Regions from separate parts of the Sphingomonas sp. 1185 genome, predicted to be linked through region 2. Evidence: riboswitches for the same ligand, from Rfam matches in the RefSeq annotation. Region 2 holds a riboswitch; the other holds the start of a gene.

Region 1 (8,977 bases), on a different contig from region 2:
TAGTCGCTGGTACGTTGCTGGCTGCGCCACGCCCATGCACGCGAATGATAGTCGGTGTAGCGCGCGCCGGCGATGACCGACACCGTGTCGGCGATGGTGATCGTGTCGCTGACGAATGCCGATTTCTCCTCGTTCCAGCCCAGCGGCCGGATTTCGAGGTCGCGGCGGTCGTCATAGGTCCAGCGGGCGAGGACGGGTCGGAAGATGTTGCTGCCCGCCTGAAAGGTCGCAAGATTTTCGGCATGACGGCCGAGGCTGTCGCGCCAGTCGAGCCCGAGATTGAGCTGGTGCGCGAGGCCGAAGGTAGCGAACTTCCCCTCGACGAACACCGAACCCAGTCGGTTGCGGTACACGTTGCGCCCGTTGAACAGGCGCAGCGAATAATCCCCTGCCTGGTTGAGCAGCATGATGCGTTCATAGGGCAGCCGGTGGTCGTTGCCGACCTGTCCGCCGGTCAGCCGGACATACCAGTCGGGGTTGACCTGCCACGTCAGGCTGGTGATCGCGGAATACAGGCGCCCGTCGGTATAGGTATCGCGCGAGGCGAAGCGCGTCCGCCCGCTGACCGGGGCAGGCACCACCCGGTCGCGGTAGGTCGGCACCGCCGGGCTGGCATTGCCGCCGACCACGAAGCTGGGTTCGGCGCCGTCGATCTGGTTCCGTTGATAAAACGCATCGGTGCGCCAAGCGATATCGGGCGAGAGGTCGACGCGCAGCCCGATCGCCGCGCCCTGACGCAAAATCTCACTGTCCGCATAGGTCCGGCCGAACTCCTGGACCGCGTTCAGCCGGAACCCGACTGGCCCGACCGTGTCGCCGATATCGACATGCTGCCGGAACAGCGCCGCCGACTGCCACCCAACGCTGATATTTGCGAGCAGCGTCTCGGTCGGCTTCTTGGTGACGAAGTTGATGACGCCGCCGGGGGCGGCATAGCCATAGATGAAGCTGCCGGCACCCTTGAGCAACTGCACTTGTTCGAGGAATTCGGGTGGGGTGTCGGCGCCCTGCGAGTCCCGCAGCGGTACGCCGTTGTAGAGTTGGGTCCGTACCGCCGCGCCGCGCACCGTCACCCATTGCGAATGGATGTTGTAGCGGCTGCCGCCGTCGCGGGTCACGCTGGCATCACCGACGAAATAGTCGGCGGTGGTCAGCGCGCGCAGTTTCTCGATATCGTCGCTGTCGACGCTGGTGATCGAGAACGGCGTTTCGAGGTTCGAGCGGGTGCCGAGCGCACCGCCGCTGATTTCCTTCTGCTGCTTGCGGCCGTTAACGACGATATCGCTGTCGGGACTTTCCTTCGCTTCCTCCGTCTCCGCGGCGTCGGCGCGCGGCGGTGTGCCATCGCGCGGTTCGGCAAAGGCGGACGGTGCGGCTAGGAGTGCGGTCGCCGCCAGCAAAAAGGCGCAGTTCTTCATGATTCTCCCCAAGGATAAGATGTGATGTCGGGCACCGTCTGCGGCGCAGATCGCGGACGTGCACCGTGCGGGCGCTTCAGCGCGCCGCGGTGGCCATTTGCGATTCGTACCGGCCGCGTACGATCCGGCCGGCGATCGACTGCGGATCGCGCAACAGGTTGTAGATCGGGCAGGACGCCTCGACTGCGTCGCGCAATCCATCGATCCGCGCGGCCGGTTCGGGCGATGCGATCGCCACAGTATAGGCGATGTCGCGGAACCGGGCCGCCGTCGCCCCGTCGCCGCGCGGCGGCAGGACTGCGCGGGTGCGCACTTCCAGGCCATCCAGCACGATGTTGCGTTTCGCGGCCTCGATCTCGAAGATATGGGTCATGCAGGTCGCGAGCACGCCGACCAGATGCTCTTCGACCGTCGGGGCGAGGCCATTGCCCGCGCGGTCCGCCCGGCTGTCGTGCAGGATATGGTAATTGCCCTTGCCGGTCCGGGTGGTGCGCAGGCCGCTGTGCGGTTCGATACGGGCATGGGCGCGCAGCCCGGTCGGCGGCGCGGCGGTGCCGGCGGCGGCGGCCTGCGCCAGTCGCGCGATCGCCTGGCGCTTTTCGACCAGGAAATCGCGCAGTCCGGGCGGCGCACCGGCATCGGGTTGCGCCGCGCTGACGGTCAATCCGACGGGACCGTGGGCGATCGCCTGCGGATCGCGCACGGCGGCCAGCACCGGCGATGCGCGTTCGACATCCTGCCGCAGCGATTCGAGGTCGGCGTCGCTGGCCGACGACGCGATATAGGCGGTGTAGGCAAGGTTGCGGGGATAGGACACCTTACGCGTGCGGGCGATTTCGGGGGCGTCTGGGTGACTGGTCAGGACGATGTCGATCGCGTCGACGGGCAGCTTGCGCCGTGCTGCCTGGGTCGCGAATTCGTCGGCCAGCGCGCTGGCCAACACCGCCGCGAACGTGTCCCACGATCCCGCGCCCAGATCATAGCCAGCATAGCCGCGGTCGCTATCACTCAGATACTGGAAATCGCCGATCCGCAGGCGTCGTACGCCCGAACCGCTTTCCGCCGTGGCCCGCGTTTCGATGACCTGCTCCGCATCGGGGCTTGCCTGCGCCGCGCGTCGGCGGGCCAGCACCTGCTCTAGCGACGGGGCGGCATCCGGTTCGGACGCGAACGTCGGCGACGGGACGGTTGCCAGCATGGCGACGCCCGCCAGCACGGCGATCGCACCCCGATGCGACCGTCGTTCGTGTCGTACGGCGCGCGGCCGCAATCGGTTCGGCATGAGCCGTTCCCCCTATGATTCTGATCTGGCGCGGCGGCCCTCTCCCCGGACCGATGCATGACCGTCGCGGCCCCGTCTGAGTGCCTCGCGAACCAGGCAAGCTTAGGTCGCCGGCCCGCTTCCCGGAACAAATCATATCTATCAAGTAGGAATAAAAGGGATTGGTGTCACTCGACCGGTTTCGAGCGGATATGGCTCATCCGCTGTGGGGTAGAGTAAGCCTCTTCGTGGAGGGGCTGTTGCACGCTTGCGGTAGAGAGCCGACGCGACTTTGTCCGGCTTCATCGGAGCCGGAGTCATACTTGGCGCGGCGGAATCGATCGGGACACCGGCTGCGGTCAAGTCCGCTGCCACCTATTCGAACAGAAGGATCGGTCAATCGCGCTCGGCATCGGTGATACCGCGTCTAATATTGGTGCGCTCATCACCCCGCTGGCGATCCCGGCGCTCGCGGTCGCATTCGGGTGGCAGGCGGCGTTCCTCGTCTCAGGCGCGCTGGGGTTGGTGTGGGTGGCGGCGTGGTTGACCGTCAAACTGCCACCGCCGCTCCCCGACGGCCAAGGATCGACGCGGATAGGGGCGTTCGCCACCCTCTTGGGCCAAGCGCCTCGGTGCCACGGTGATCGGGAGCGTGGGATCGGACACCGAGGCCGCGATCGCAATCTCGCATGGGCTCGATCCGGTGATCTTCGGGCGTGACGCTGACTTCGCGGCCGAAGTGCCCATCATGCAAAGCGCGTCGCCGCCATAGGGGGTGCCGTAATGGCTGGTCTGGTTCGGGAAGATCATGTCGACCATTCGCAACGGCTGCGCCGCATCTCTCGGAACCGTCTCACCAATCGGGGGCAGAGGGTCTTCGCTTCCGACGGCAACGAGCGTGAACCGACCACGGGTACATAGCCGTCGTAGGCCCGATACCGATGCCTCCGCGATCAGTTCGACCTCGACGTCGAGCGAGTTCCGGCCGCCCCCCACGACATGGCCCGTCACCTCCACCATGTCTCTGATCTTGGCTGGCGCTGCGAAATCAATTTTTTCCGACGGCGCGGTGACGAAGGCAGCACGGCCGTGACGAGACGCTGCCAGGAAGGCGATTTTGTCCATGTGCTCCAAAGCCACCCCACCGAATAATGTACCGTGGTGATTGGCATCGCCGGGAAAGAGCATGTCGATCAGCTGGATGGGGGTGCTGCGGTATTCCTGTGACATCCTGATCCTCAACCATTCGCGAGGGCATCCAGACGCCAGCGGCCAATGGGAGAGGTGTACCTCTTCCCGCAGCAACGCAGCGGCCAGACCGGGCACCCCGCCGGTGGTCGCTATGGCGTCGAAGGCAGGTCTCTTGGCTTGCAGGTCGTCATAAAAACCCCGGCCTTCCCGGCACCCAGGCGCCAGTGACACACGAGGGGATTTCTACTCGCCGCTTACAGTTGCGGGGGCAGCATCGGCATCGAACCGATTTCCCGTCTTAGCCTTCGGCCATCCGGCAAAGGAACCTTGACCGTGCCGGGGTCGCAGAAAACGTCCCTTCAGGTCAAGATCAGGGGGGCCGACAGCGCATGGCGTGACCGACGCCACACGATCACGACGGCGCTTCGAACGGGATCAAGATATAAAGATATCTTTATATGATCGTTGACTCCATCGGGCTGATGGTGTTGAACGGATATGTCGAGGTTCCCCATCCCAGGCGTGGCGATGGGGCTAAGACGGGAAGCCGGTGGTGTCCTTTGGGGCAGAATCCGGCGCTGCCCCCGCAACTGTAAGCGGCGAGTGGCGGCTCCATTTCGTGTCACTGGGTTCTCGCAAGGAGCCTGGGAAGGCCGGAGCCACCGCGTTGACCCGTGAGCCAGGAGACCTGCCTTTCGACGCCATAACGTTCCTCGGACGGGGGTTCCTCCGGTGGATCGCGCTTGATGCGACGGTCCGTGGCTTGCCGCCATCCGGGCCTGTTCACGCCTTGCGCGCTTTCGCCTGACCTCCCGCCCGCAAAGCCTGGGTGAGTCATGACGAATAGCGGGTTCACATTCTCGATCAGCCATATCCCGTTCGACGAGGATTATCGTCCCGCCGACAACACGCGCATCACCACCAACTTCGCCAATCTCGCGCGTGGGGACAGCCGCCAGGAGAATCTGCGCAACACGCTGGTGATGATCGACCACCGCTTCAACGCGCTGATGCACTGGGATAACCCCAGGGGCGATCGATACACGCTGGAGCTGACAATCGTCTCGGCCGCGCTCACGCTCGGGGACGGCGCGGACGACGAAGCGTTTCCGCTGATCGAAATCCTGCACACCACCGTGACCGACCGGATCAGCGGCGAGCGCAGCGATGGCATGATCGGCAACAACTTCTCGTCCTATATTCGCGATTACGACTTCAGCGTCGTCCTGCCCGATCACCTGAAGGCCGGGGGTGGCGGCGCGCCGGAGGGGTTCGGCGATCTGCATGGCAACCTGTTCAAGCATTTCCTTGGATCGAGCGCCTACCGCGACCACTTCCGCAAACCCCCGGTCATCTGCCTCAGCGTATCGAGCAAGGGGGTCTATCACCGGACCGCCAACGTGCATCCGATCCTGGGCGTCGAGTATCGCAACGACAAATTCTCGTCCACCGATCGGTATTTTGCGAAGATGGGCATGAAGGTGCGGTATTTCATGCCGCCACACAGCGTCGCGCCGTTCGCCTTCTACCACATCGGCGATCTGGTCAGCGACTACACCAACCTCGAACTCGCCAGCACCATCGCGACGATGGAGACGTTCCAGAAGATCTATCGCCCGGAAATCTACAACGCGAACTCGGTCGCGGCGGAGCATTATCAGCCGAGCCTGAGGTATCAGGACTATTCGCTGACCCGCATCGTCTACGATCGCGAGGAACGCAGCCGCCTCGCCGTCGAGCAGGGCAAATTCGCCGAAGAGCATTTCATCAAGCCGCATTGGCCCGCGCTTCAGCGCTGGTCCGCGACCTGCGGACTTTGATCCCCACCCACACGACAGGTATTTGCATCATGACGACATTGTTGCCGACGACGACCGCGGGCAGTCTGCCCAAGCCATTCTGGCTGGCCCAGCCTGAGACCCTGTGGTCGCCGTGGAAGCTGGAGGGCGAAGAGTTGGTCGCGGGCAAGCAGGATGCGCTGCGCCTGGCAGTCGACGATCAGCGGCAGGCCGGCATCGACATTCTGGGGGACGGCGAGCAGACCCGCCAACACTTCGTCACGACGTTCATCGAGCATCTGGACGGCGTCGATTTCGAGAAGCGCGAGACGGTGCGCATCCGCAACCGCTATGACGCCAGCGTGCCGACGGTCGTCGGAGCCGTCTCGCGGCCGACGTCGGTGTTCGTCGATGACGCCCGTTTCCTGCGCGCCCAGACCGATCAGCCGATCAAATGGACGCTGCCCGGGCCGATGACGATGATCGACACCCTGTACGACGCCCATTACCGGAGCCGGGAAAAGCTGGCATGGGAGTTCGCCCGCATCCTCAACGAGGAAGCGCGCGAGCTGGAAGCAGCTGGCGTCGACATCATCCAGTTCGACGAACCCGCCTTCAACGTATTCTTCGACGAAGCGAACGACTGGGGCATCGCCACACTGGAGCGCGCGGCCGAAGGGCTGAAGGCCGAGACCGCTGTCCACATCTGCTATGGCTATGGCATCAAGGCCAATACAGATTGGAAGAAGACTCTTGGTTCCGAATGGCGCCAGTATGAGGAGACCTTCCCCAACCTCCAGAGGTCGAAGATCGATATCATCTCGCTCGAATGCCAGAACTCGCACGTGCCGATGGACCTGATCGAACTGATCCGGGGCAAGAAGGTGATGGTTGGTGCGATCGACGTCGCGACGGACACGATCGAGACACCGGAACAGGTCGCCGACACGCTGCGCAAAGCGCTGCGCTTCGTCGATGCCGACAAGCTCTTGCCCGCGACCAATTGCGGGATGGCGCCGCTGGCGCGCAACGTCGCACGGGGCAAGCTGAAGGCGCTGGGTGCTGGCGCGGAAATCGTACGTCGAGAGATACTCGGCTGATCACGGCGGTGTTGGATCGCCAGCGCGGGATGGGTCCCAGGCTGGCGAGAAGCGCCTACCTGTGGCACCTGCAAGATTGCCCATAGCTGCCCTATCGGGCGATCGACATTGGCGGACAATCACCCACCCCTTTGTCCCAAAACACCTATCAAACAGAATATTGAGACACTGGATAAACTGCCATTTCACCATCCCAACAGGAATGCCTCTGCTATGCTGGCCGCCGCTCCAATGAAAAGCACCGGTAGGCCGGATCACCCTCAAAGCGGCTTCCTGGCGACGCCATTCTCGTCAAAATTGTCGTCGTCGAGCCAGGCCTTGAAACGATCACGTTGTGCAGGCCACTCAGGCGCCAGGAGGGAGAACCATGCGGTATCACGACGACGGCCCTTCACGATCCCGTCGCACCGCCATGTCCCTTCATGGGTGAAACCGAAGCGGCTGGCAGCGCGGATAGACGCTACGTTCAGGGCGTTGCAGCGCCAGACGACCCGGTGATAGCCGAGCGCGTAGGCATGGTTCATCATCAGGAATATTGCTTCGGTCGCGGCGCGGGTGCGCTGCAGGGCGGGTGAGAACCAGATGCTGCCGATCTCGATGGCAGCATCGTCCGGCGCGATATCACAGAAGGAGGCCCAGCCCGCAGCCGTTCCGCTGGCTCGCGGGATCACGGCGAAGAAGGGTTGCCGGCCGATCCCGGACAATCCCGCGACATGCGCGGCGAACGCCTCCTCCGTCGCGAACGGCCCATAGCGCAGATAGGTGAAGGAGCGATCCGCCCCTTGCGCGACACGCCAGAGATCGGCCGCGTGCGCCATCCCGAGCGGTTCGAGCGTAACGGTGCTACCGGCATGGATATCGAACCCCGGCAATGGCGGAGCCGGACCGGTGACGACGGCACCGAGCGGCAGGTCGTCGGTCCGATCCGGCCTGGGACCGGCGATCACCGTAGCCGCCCCGATGCGAGCAGGGCGGACAGGCCCGCGGGGAAAGCGATATCCCCGCCCAGTTCGGGGGCGGGTTCGGGTGCGGCGAAGGTGCTGCGGATCGGCAGCACCCCGGCCCAGACCGGGTGCGCCGCCTCGTCGCCGTCGCCGGGCGGCTCGGCCCGTGCCTTCACGCTGGCTTCCTCAATATCGAGGTACAGGACACTGGTTGCCTTCAGTTCCTGCGTGCTCATCGGCCGCAATGTCTCCCAGCGACCGGGGAACAAGCCGTCGGTGAACCGCCGCAGCGCGTCGGCGATCGCGTCGGGTTCCTCGACGACCCGCGCGATGCCGAAGACCATCGCCGAGCGGTAGTTGACCGAATGATTGAAGGCCGACCGCGCCAGCACATAGCCGTCCATATGGCTGACGGTCAGGCAGACGCGCTGCCCCTCGGCCTGACGCAGGAAGCGACTGGCGGCGGAACCGTGCCAATAGATCCGCTCCCCCTCGCGCCAGTGGATGGTCGGCGTGACATAGGGCTCGCCATCGATGACATAGCCGACATGGCAAAGCGGCGCGGCGTCAAGCACCGCATGGACCGTGCCGGCGGCATAGTCCGCGCGGCGATGCCCACGCCGCACCCGGCTGCGTTCGGTGATCGGATAGGCGTCCTTGTCGGATGAATGATCGGTCGGTGTCATGTGGCCCCCTTGCCTGTTGCGGGGCCGCCGTGTCAGGAAAGCGGATTGCTGCATAATACCACTTGCGCAAAGATCGGCAGTCCAGTTGAAAGGGACATGGCCGCCACACATCCTGCCACCTGGATCCTGATCGATCGCCGCGCCGGGTATCTCGAACGACAGATCCATGACGCCATCCGCGACCGGGTTTTGGCGGGGCAGCTCGTGGCAGGCGAGCGCCTGCCCTCCTCGCGTGCGCTGGCGGCGATGCTGGGGGTGGCGCGATCGACGGTCGTGGCGGGCTATGAGCTACTGCGTGCCGAGGGCTTCGTGACCGGGCGGGCGGGGTCGGCGATGCGGGTGGCCGACCTGCCTCCGCCCCCCGACGGCGCACGCCCCGCGCCGCTGCCACGAGTGTCCCCGCCGGAACCCGAACCGGAACGCTTCCTGCCGTTCCGACCAGGCCTGCCCGATCTCGACAGTTTCCCACACGAGATCTGGTCCCGCTGCCTCAGCGCCCGTGCGCGCCATCTGCATATCCATGACCTCGGCTACCGCGATGAGAACGGTCTGCCGGCACTGCGGCAGGCGATCGTCGATCATGTCACGCGGGCGCGGGC
Region 2 (8,977 bases):
GCACGGCGGGGCGAATCATCGCGCCCGAGGCCGAAGCCTTTGCGGATGCGATCCGCGATGTGCTGGAGCAGGCGCCCGACCCCTGGACGGTGCGCGCGGCGGTGCGCGACTTTACCTGGGCCGCCAATGCCGCGGCGCTTCACTCGCATCTGGCGGGGCTGGTCGCGCGCCGCCAGGCGGCCGGTCAGGCGTCGAGCGGGTAGAGCGCGGCGACGATCTTGCGCCCCTCGGAGCGCAGCACGCCCCAGGCGCGCGCGGCGGCACGGCTGTCCATCGCCTCGACGCCCAGTCCGCGCGCCTCCAGCGCCTCGATCAGCGCACGCGGCGCGCGGCGCAGCGTCGCGCCGGTGCCAAGCAACAGGAATTCCGGCGCTTCGTCGATCAGCGACGCCACCGCCTGGGCATCCAGCGCCTCGAAGGGCGGCGGGCTCCACGGCTCATGCCAGTCGGGCGAGAGCAGCAGCGAAGGGTAGGCGATCTCCCCGACCCGGAAGCCCGTGGCGGCAAAGCCACGGACGATCGGGCCGGGGGCGGTCGGATCGCGGGTGATTCGGATCGAGTCGCTCATGCGCCCGGCTCACCCCTCTCGCGGGGTGATGCGCTCGGCGTCGGCGATGCTGCGCTTGTCGGTCGTGCCCGGCTTTTCGCGGTTCGGCTCGGCGCGCAGGCCCAGCGTGATGAGCAGCGAGGACGAGACGTAGATCGACGAATAGGTGCCGACCACGATGCCCAGGATCATCGCCGCAGTGAAGCCGCGCAGCACATGGCCGCCCAGCAGCAGCAGCGCGATCAGCGCCAGCAGGATCGTGACCGAGGTCATCACCGTGCGCGGCAGCGTCTCGTTCACCGACAGGTTGATGATCTCGCGCATGTCCATCTTGCGATAGCGGCGCATATTCTCGCGGATACGGTCGTCGATCACGATCTTGTCGTTGATCGAATAGCCGATGATGGTCAGGAACGCCGCGATGATCGTCAGGTCCAGCTCGAACCGGGTGATCGCGAAGAAGCCCAGCGTGACGAGAAGGTCGTGGACGATGGCGACGATGGTCGACACGCCGAACTGCCATTCGAAGCGGAAGATGGCGAACAGGCCGATGCCCAGGATCGCCAGGACGACGGCCAGCACGCCGTGCTTGATCAGCTCGCCCGACACCTTGCCCGACACCGTGTCGTAACGGCTGAAGGTCGCACCGGGGAATTGCTGGCCCAGCGCGGTCTCGACCTTGTGGACGACGGCGTTGGTCGCGCCTTCGTCGTTGGAGGCCGGGGCGGGCAGGCGGATGCTGATGGTCCGGCCGTCGCCGACCGTCTGGATATTGGCTTCGCCGACGCCCAGCCCGTCGATGACCGAACGCACGCGGTCGGCCGAGGGCGGGGTGGGGAATTTCTCCTCGATCATCAGGCCGCCGACAAAGTCGACGCCCAGATTGAGACCCCTGGCGAACGTCACGCCGACCGCCAGCAGGGTGAGCGCGAGCGTCAGCCCGAACGCCCAGCCGCGCAGGCGGACGAAGTCGATGTTCGTGTTGTCGGGGACGAGTTTCAGGAGGCGCATGATCTGTTCTCCTGCCTCAAATATTGATGGTCTTGGGCTTTTCGCGGCGCAACCACAGCGCCACGAGCATCCGCGTGAAGGTAACGGCCGTGAACACGCTGGTCACGATGCCGATCAGCAGCACGACCGCGAAGCCCTTGACCGGGCCCGAGCCCAGCACGAGCATGATGACGCCCGAAATGGCGTGGGTCACGTTCGCCTCGAAGATGGTGCGGCTGGCTTCCTTATAGCCCAGCTCGACCGACTGGATGACGCTTCGCCCGCGCCTGCGTTCCTCGCGGATACGCTCGTTGATCAGCACGTTGGCGTCGACCGCGGTGCCGATGGTCAGGATGAAGCCCGCGATACCCGGCAGGGTCAGCGTCGCGTTCAGCATCGCCATGACCGCCAGGATGACCAGCACGTTGATGACGACCGCGATGTTCGCATAGATGCCGAACCGGCCATAGGTGACGGTCATGAAGACGATGACGGCGACCGCCGCGATCGCCGAGGCCAGGATACCGGCGCGGATCGAATCGGCGCCCAGATCGGGGCCGACGGTGCGTTCCTCGACGACCTTCAGATCGATCGGCAGCTTGCCCGAACGCAGCGAGATCGCCAGCTGGTTGGCGGTGTCGACGGTGAAGTTGCCCATGATCTGGGCGCGACCGCCCAGGATCGGTTCGTTGATATTGGGCGCCGACAGCACCTGGCCATCGAGGATGATAGCGAACGGCTTGCCGGTATTTTCCTGCGTGATCCGCGCGAACTTGCGACCGCCCTGCGCGTCGAAGGTGATCGCCACCTGCGGCGCGTTGGTCTGCTGGTCGAAGGTCTGCTGCGCGTCGATCAGCTGGTCGCCCGAGATGATGACCGGCCGCTTTACCGCGATCACCGGCGCGCCCAGCGGATTACCCGGATAGGGCAGGACCTGGCTGCCGGCGGGGGCGTTGCCCTTGACCACCTCGGCCGGGTTGGCGGTCGTGTCGACCAGCTTGAACTCCAGCTTGGCGGTCTTGCCGATCAGGTCCTTGAGTTGCTGCGGATCCTGAAGCCCCGGCACCTGCACCACGATGCGGTTCGAGCCCTGCTGAAGGATGGTGGGCTCCTTGGTGCCCAGCGCGTCGATGCGGCGACGCACGACCTCGGTCGCGGTCTTCATCGCGGTGTCGACCGCCTGGGTCAGGCCCGCCTGGGTCGGCTTCAGCACGAAGCGCGAGGTGTCGACGACCTGGATGTCCCATTCGCGCTGGCCGGTCATGCCCGCCCCGCCGCCGGTGATCGACAGCAGCCGCTCACGCGCCGCATCGACCTGAGTCGGATCGCGCAGCATGAAGCTGAGCTGTCCGCCGCGGACCGAGATGTCGCCGATCTCGATGCGCGGATTGCCGCGCCGCATCTCCGCCGCCACCTGGTCGCGCATCGTCTCCAGCCGCGAATTGGCCAGGTCGGCGGTGTCCGCCTCCAGCAGCAGATAGCTGCCGCCCGCCAGATCGAGGCCCTTGTTCACGCGCGGGTGCGGAATCGAACCCCAGGTGTTGGTGACGCTCTCGGGCAGAAAGCTCGGGATCGCCAGCAGGCACAGGGCCGCCAGCAGCGCGACGATGGAAGCGACCTTCCAGCGGGGGAAATCCAGCATCGGGTCAGTCGTTCGCGGGCTTGGCGTTCGGATTGACCACGTCGGTCAACGTCGCCTTGACCACCCGGACGCGGACGTTCGGGGCGATCTCGACCTCGACCAGCTGGTCCTCGACGCGGGTCACCTTGCCGACGATGCCGCCCGCCGTGGTGACCTGATCGCCCTTCTTGACCCCCTCGATCGAGGCTTGCAGCGTCTTCATGCGGCGCTGTTGCGGGCGGATCATCAGGAAATAGAAGACCACGAAGACGAGGAGCAGCGGCGCCAGGCTGAGGAACGAGGCGGCGCCGCTCGATGCGGTGGCCCCGGTGGCGGCAGCCATCGCGGCGACTGGGGCGGTGAAGGGAATGAACATTCGGACCCGTCTATGCTGAATGGGCACGGGTACCCGCCGACCGCGAACGATCGACCAGCCCCCATGTCGGATAGCCTGCCCGCTACCATCGCAGGCGAACAGGCGCAATGGAGCGCCGGATGTGGGGTGCGCACTATCTTCACATCAAGGCTTGCATCCTTCGGAAAACCCGCCTAGAGGCCGCCGCTCGGTCGGGGCGTAGCGCAGCCTGGTAGCGCATCACACTGGGGGTGTGGGGGTCGCAGGTTCGAATCCTGTCGCCCCGACCAATCTTCTTCCAACATTGGCGGATGACGGCGGAGCGGGCGAAAGCCCGCTCTTTCGTTATGGGCGATATGCCGATCCTCGCCCCGGCGGAGGCGAGGGCCCTTGGCGGCCCTCATCGCCGGGATGACGACATTTACCGCACCGTCATGCCCGCCGCCGCGATCTGCGACAGCAGATTCGCCCGCACAGCATCCGATACCGGCGGCAATGGCCGCGCCGCCTTGCCGTGGCGCAGGCGTTCGCGGTCCTTCTCGTCCGGCTCCACCCGCCGCACCCGTACTGCCGCCTTGCCGACCGCGCGCAGGCCGAGCTGTTCGGCGGCACCGCGCGACAGGTCGATGATCCGCGACGATCCCGCGAACGGCCCGCGATCATTGACCCGCACGATGATCCGCCGCCCCGTGTCCAGCGCCGTCACCTCGACATAGCTGGGCAGCGGCAGGGTGGTGTGCGCCGCCGTCGCCCAGCCGGGGCGGAAACGCTCGCCATTCGCGGTGCGCTTGCCCGATTCGTTGCCATACCAGCTCGCATAGCCCAGCATGTCATAGGTCGCGTCCTCGGCGGGCACATAGGTGACGCCGCGCACCGTATAGGGCTTGCCGATCCGCACCGGATAATCGCTGACCGGCCGGTAATTCCCGCCCGAACACGCCGCGACCAGGCACGCCGCCGCCGGCGCCCAGCGGCGCCATCTTCTCACATCCACCATGTGATCCGGATTAAGCCGCGCGTCCGGCCCGATAAAGCGGTTTGCGCCTCCACCCGCCGCAGACTATCCCCGTGCCGACCGGCAACGGCTTTCAGCCCGACCGCCGGTCAATCGCGCCGGTGCCCCTCGGGGCTTGAAACGGGAATGGGGTGAAGATCCCCAGCTGTCCCTGCAACTGTAAGCGGTGAGCGAGCGACGCCGGTCCCTGCGACAGGGGACAGCCACTGGAGCCATCCGGGAAGGCCGTGTCGCGTGCGCTTCGACCCGCAAGCCAGGAGACCTGCCAGTGCGAGTCGCTCTTGCCGCGATCCAGGGGATGGTCACCGGCTGGATATATTGTATCATGCGAGCGACGCCCATCGGCCGAGACGAATCGGCCATCCCGCCCGGCGTGCGTCCGTGGGGTGGGGTGGTGACCGCGACAGCGGAGTTCGGCCCTTGTCGCAATGACGCCGGGGGTATCACCCATGTCCTACCATCATGCCGGAGCGCCGCGCGCCCGGTTGCCGCTGAAGAAGCGGGTCGCGCTGCTGATGGGCGCGCTGGTCTTCGTCAATATCGCCGTCTGGGGCTGGGCGCTGAGCGTCTTCGCGGGCAACAGCCTGATGCTCGGCACCGCTTTGCTCGCCTATAGCCTGGGGCTGCGCCATGCGGTCGATGCCGACCACATCGCCGCCATCGACAATGTCACCCGCAAGCTGATGCAGGACGGGCAGCGACCCATCGCGGTCGGGCTGTGGTTCGCGATCGGCCATTCCGCCATCGTCCTGATCGCGGCGACCACGGTCGCGCTCGCCGCCAGCACCCTGTCCGACTTCGAGGCGTTCGGGCAGAGCGGCGGGACCATCGCCACCATCGTCTCGGCGAGTTTCCTGTTCGCCATCGCGATCATGAACCTCATCATCCTGCGCGATGTCTGGACCCGGTTCCGCCGGGTCGCGCGCGGTGAGCCGATGGCGGAGGCGGATGCTGCGATGATGTTTTCGGGGCAGGGGCCGTTGTCGCGCCTCTTCCGTCCGCTGTTCCGGTTGATCCGCCGCAGCTGGCACATGGCGCCGCTCGGCTTCCTGTTCGGGCTGGGTTTCGACACCGCGACCGAGGTCGCGATTTTGGGCCTTTCGGGCGCACACGCCGCCGACGGCATATCGCTCGGTACGATCCTGGTCTTCCCCATATTATTCGCGGTGGGCATGGCGCTGATCGACACCGCCGATGGGCTGGTGATGCTGGGCGCGTACGAATGGGCGTTCGTCCATCCGCTTCGCAAGCTCTACTATAATATGACGATCACCCTGGTCTCGGCGCTGGTCGCGCTGGTGATCGGCGGCATCCAGGCGACCGCGTTGCTCGCCGAGCGGTTCGGCTGGACGGCGGGGCCGTTCCGCTATGCGGGGGCGCTGTCAGAGCATTTCAACGTGCTGGGCTTCGCCATCGTCGGGCTGTTCGTGATCTGCTGGGGGGCGAGTTTCCTCCTCTATCGCTGGCGCGGGTTCGCCGCGATGGAGGCGCGAATTGCCAAGCCCGGCGCGGCGGGATAAATGCCGCACATCGGGGCCGAAACGCTCCGAAGATCGCGCCGGTGCCCCTTGGGGCTTTGAAACGGGAATGGGGTGCAAATCCCCGGCTGTCCCTGCAACTGTAAGCGGCGAGCGAGCGATGCTGGTGCCCCATCGGAGGCACGGCCACTGGAGCGATCCGGGAAGGCGCATCCGCTCGCTTTGACCCGCGAGCCAGGAGACCTGCCGGCGTCATGGTCGCTCTTGCCTGGACCCAGGGGGTGGTCGGGGCACGGTTCTCCGTCGGGGAGCGACGAAGCCATGCGGCCGGGGCCGCATCGGTCGCCGACACGCGGGGCGGACGCATTCGACAGCGCCCGTCCGTCACCGCTCCGGCGATCGGTCCCGTGTCCGCGCTCGCTCGTCCGGCGCGTCGGAGAAATAGCATGCGTGACCTCAGCAAGGTCCCCGTCACCATCGTCACCGGCTTTCTGGGCGCCGGCAAGACCACGCTCATCAGCCACCTGATCCGCCATGCGGGCGGTCGTCGTCTGGCGGTCGTCGTCAACGAATTCGGCACTTTGGGCGTCGATGGCGACATCCTGCAAAGCTGTGCCATCCCCGACTGCCCGGCGGAGAATATCGTCGAGCTGGCCAATGGCTGCATCTGCTGCACCGTCGCCGACGACTTCATCCCGACGGTCGAAAAGCTGCTGGCGATGGAGCCGCGTCCCGATCACATCCTGATCGAGACCTCGGGGCTCGCGCTGCCCAAGCCGCTGCTCAAGGCGTTCGACTGGCCCGCCATCCGCTCGCGCATCACCGTCGACGGCGTGGTGGCGCTGGCCGATGCCGAGGCCGTCGCGGCGGGCCGCTTCGCCCCCGATCTCGATGCGGTCGAGGCGCAGCGCGCCGCCGACCCCAGCCTGGACCATGAAACCCCGTTGTCCGAGGTGTTCGAGGATCAACTGGCGTGCGCCGACCTTGTCCTGCTGACCAAGGCCGATCTGGCCGGGGTGGAGGGCGTCGCCAAGGCGCGCGCGATCATCGCCGCCGAGGCCCCGCGCCCGCTGCCCATGGTCGAGGCGGTCGACGGCATCGTCTCGGCCGAGATCGTGCTGGGCCTGGAGGCCGCCGCCGAGGACGACATCGCCGCGCGCCCCTCGCACCATGACGGCGCGGACGATCACGAGCATGACGATTTCGACAGCCTCTCGGTGATGCTGGGCGAGGTGGAGAGCCCCGAGGCGATCGCCGCGCGCATCGTCACGCTCGCCGAGCAGCAGGATATCCTGCGCGTAAAGGGTTATGCGGCGGTCGCGGGCAAGCCGATGCGGCTGCTGGTCCAGGCGGTCGGCCGCCGGGTGCGCACCAGCTACGACCGTCCCTGGGGCGCGGGCGAGCCGCGCGGCACCCGGCTGGTCGTCATCGCCGAGCATGACCGGATCGACCGTGCCGCGATCGAGGGCGTGCTGAAGGGCTAGGCGCGTGCATCTCGTCTTTCGCGAGAGCCATGGGCTGGAGGAACAGGCGGTTCCGCAGGATCTGGGGCAACGCCCCGGTGACGTGGTGGTGCTGTCCTTTTCCGACAGCGACCTGAGCGCCTTTGCGGCGGGCTGGCGGGCAGGGGGATTTCCCTGGTCGCTGCGGCTCGCCAATCTGGCGGCGCTGGTCCATCCCCTGTCGGTCGACACCTATGTCGAACAGACGCTGGCGCATGCGAAGGCGATCCTGATCCGGCTGATTGGCGGGGCGGCGTACTGGGAATATGGCCTGCGCGAAGTCGAGCGGCTGGCGCGCGAGCGCGGCATCGCGCTGGCGGTGCTGGCGGCGGATGGGCGGGAGGACCGGCGGTTGATGGCGGCGTCCACCGTGGGTGAGGCGGTGGCGCGGCGGCTGACGGCGCTGTGCGATGCCGGAGGGGCGGAGGCGGCGGCGATGGTTTTGGGCGCTTTGTCGGCGGTGGCGTCGCCTGTGGCCCTTGCCCCTCCCCAACCCCTCCCCCTGCCGGGAGAGTGGCTTTCGCTCGACACGACTGCCCCGGGCACGCCCCTCCCGCAGGCGGGAGGGGATGGGGGAGGGCCCTATCCACAAACGACGTCGCTTGCGGCATTGCCCCTCCCCAACCCCTCCCCCTGCCGGGAGAGGGGCTTTAAGATGCCAAGCGTTGGAGGCTGGTCGCCGGAAGGTCTGAGTTGCCCTGCAACCGCACTGACCAACGTCACCCGCCCCCGCGTCCTCATCACCTTCTACCGCGCCTATCTCGCCTCCGCCGATCTGGAACCCATCGCCGCCCTCCACGCCGCCCTGACCGAACGCGGCTTCGACCCTGTGGCGCTGTTCGTCCCCTCGCTGAAAGCCGAAGGCGCAGGCCCGTGGATCGCGCGCTGGGTGAAGGCGCTCACCCCCGCCGCGATCGTCAATGCCACCGCCTTCTCCGCACGCGGCGAGGACGACACCACGCCGCTCGACGGGGCGGGCGTGCCGGTGTTCCAGATCGCGCTCGCGACCAGCGACCGCGAGGGTTGGGCGGGTTCGGCGCGGGGCCTGTCGCCCGCCGACCTCGCCATGCACGTCGTCCTGCCCGAGATCGACGGACGGCTGTTCGCAGGGGTCATCAGCTTCAAGCAACCCGGCGAGCGCGACCCCGATTTCGACATCGCGCTGCGTCTCCACCGCGCCGAGCCCGCGCGGATCGCCGCCGTGGCGGACAAGGTTGCGGGCTGGGCGAGGCTGGCCACGACCCCGGCGGCGGAGCGTCGGCTGGCGATCCTGCTGTCCACCTATCCGGGCAAGGACTGGCAGGCGGCGCATGCGGTCGGGCTGGACGGTTTCGCCTCGACCGAGGCCATCCTCGGCGATCTGCGCGAGGCCGGTTATGATGTGGAAGCCCCGTCGGATTTGCCCGCCGCGTTGCTCGCCAACCGAATCGCATGGCCGGTGGCGGCGTATCACGACGCACTTTCCACAT

What was found. A riboswitch is a leader RNA that binds a small molecule or an ion and turns the genes downstream of it on or off. The one in region 2 is predicted to bind cobalamin.
Region 1: it holds a riboswitch for cobalamin, as region 2 does, so the genes downstream of both, ABIC44_RS18790 (putative oxygenase MesX) here and ABIC44_RS15355 (HoxN/HupN/NixA family nickel/cobalt transporter) in region 2, are expected to answer to the same signal.

The regions. Positions count from the first base shown of each region.
Region 1 is NZ_JBEPKL010000044.1:11,421-20,397, forward strand. It holds gene ABIC44_RS18770 (TonB-dependent siderophore receptor) at 1-1,418, opposite strand, end outside; gene ABIC44_RS18775 (OsmC family protein) at 1,495-2,700, opposite strand; partial or broken gene ABIC44_RS18780 (hypothetical protein) at 3,091-3,204, shown strand; gene ABIC44_RS18785 (acyl-CoA thioesterase) at 3,187-3,909, opposite strand; cobalamin riboswitch at 4,016-4,215, opposite strand; cobalamin riboswitch at 4,358-4,580, shown strand; gene ABIC44_RS18790 (putative oxygenase MesX) at 4,707-5,690, shown strand; gene ABIC44_RS18795 (methionine synthase) at 5,687-6,748, shown strand; gene ABIC44_RS18800 (GNAT family N-acetyltransferase) at 7,009-7,695, opposite strand; gene ABIC44_RS18805 (pyridoxamine 5'-phosphate oxidase family protein) at 7,692-8,378, opposite strand; gene pdxR (MocR-like pyridoxine biosynthesis transcription factor PdxR) at 8,475-8,977, shown strand, end outside.
Region 2 is NZ_JBEPKL010000026.1:34,418-43,394, forward strand. It holds gene ABIC44_RS15320 (glycosyltransferase) at 1-203, shown strand, start outside; gene ABIC44_RS15325 (Mth938-like domain-containing protein) at 185-568, opposite strand; gene secF (protein translocase subunit SecF) at 578-1,558, opposite strand; gene secD (protein translocase subunit SecD) at 1,575-3,179, opposite strand; gene yajC (preprotein translocase subunit YajC) at 3,184-3,534, opposite strand; tRNA gene ABIC44_RS15345 (tRNA-Pro) at 3,727-3,803, shown strand; gene ABIC44_RS15350 (septal ring lytic transglycosylase RlpA family protein) at 3,935-4,501, opposite strand; cobalamin riboswitch at 4,611-4,812, shown strand; gene ABIC44_RS15355 (HoxN/HupN/NixA family nickel/cobalt transporter) at 4,978-6,048, shown strand; cobalamin riboswitch at 6,071-6,271, shown strand; gene cobW (cobalamin biosynthesis protein CobW) at 6,453-7,490, shown strand; gene cobN (cobaltochelatase subunit CobN) at 7,495-8,977, shown strand, end outside.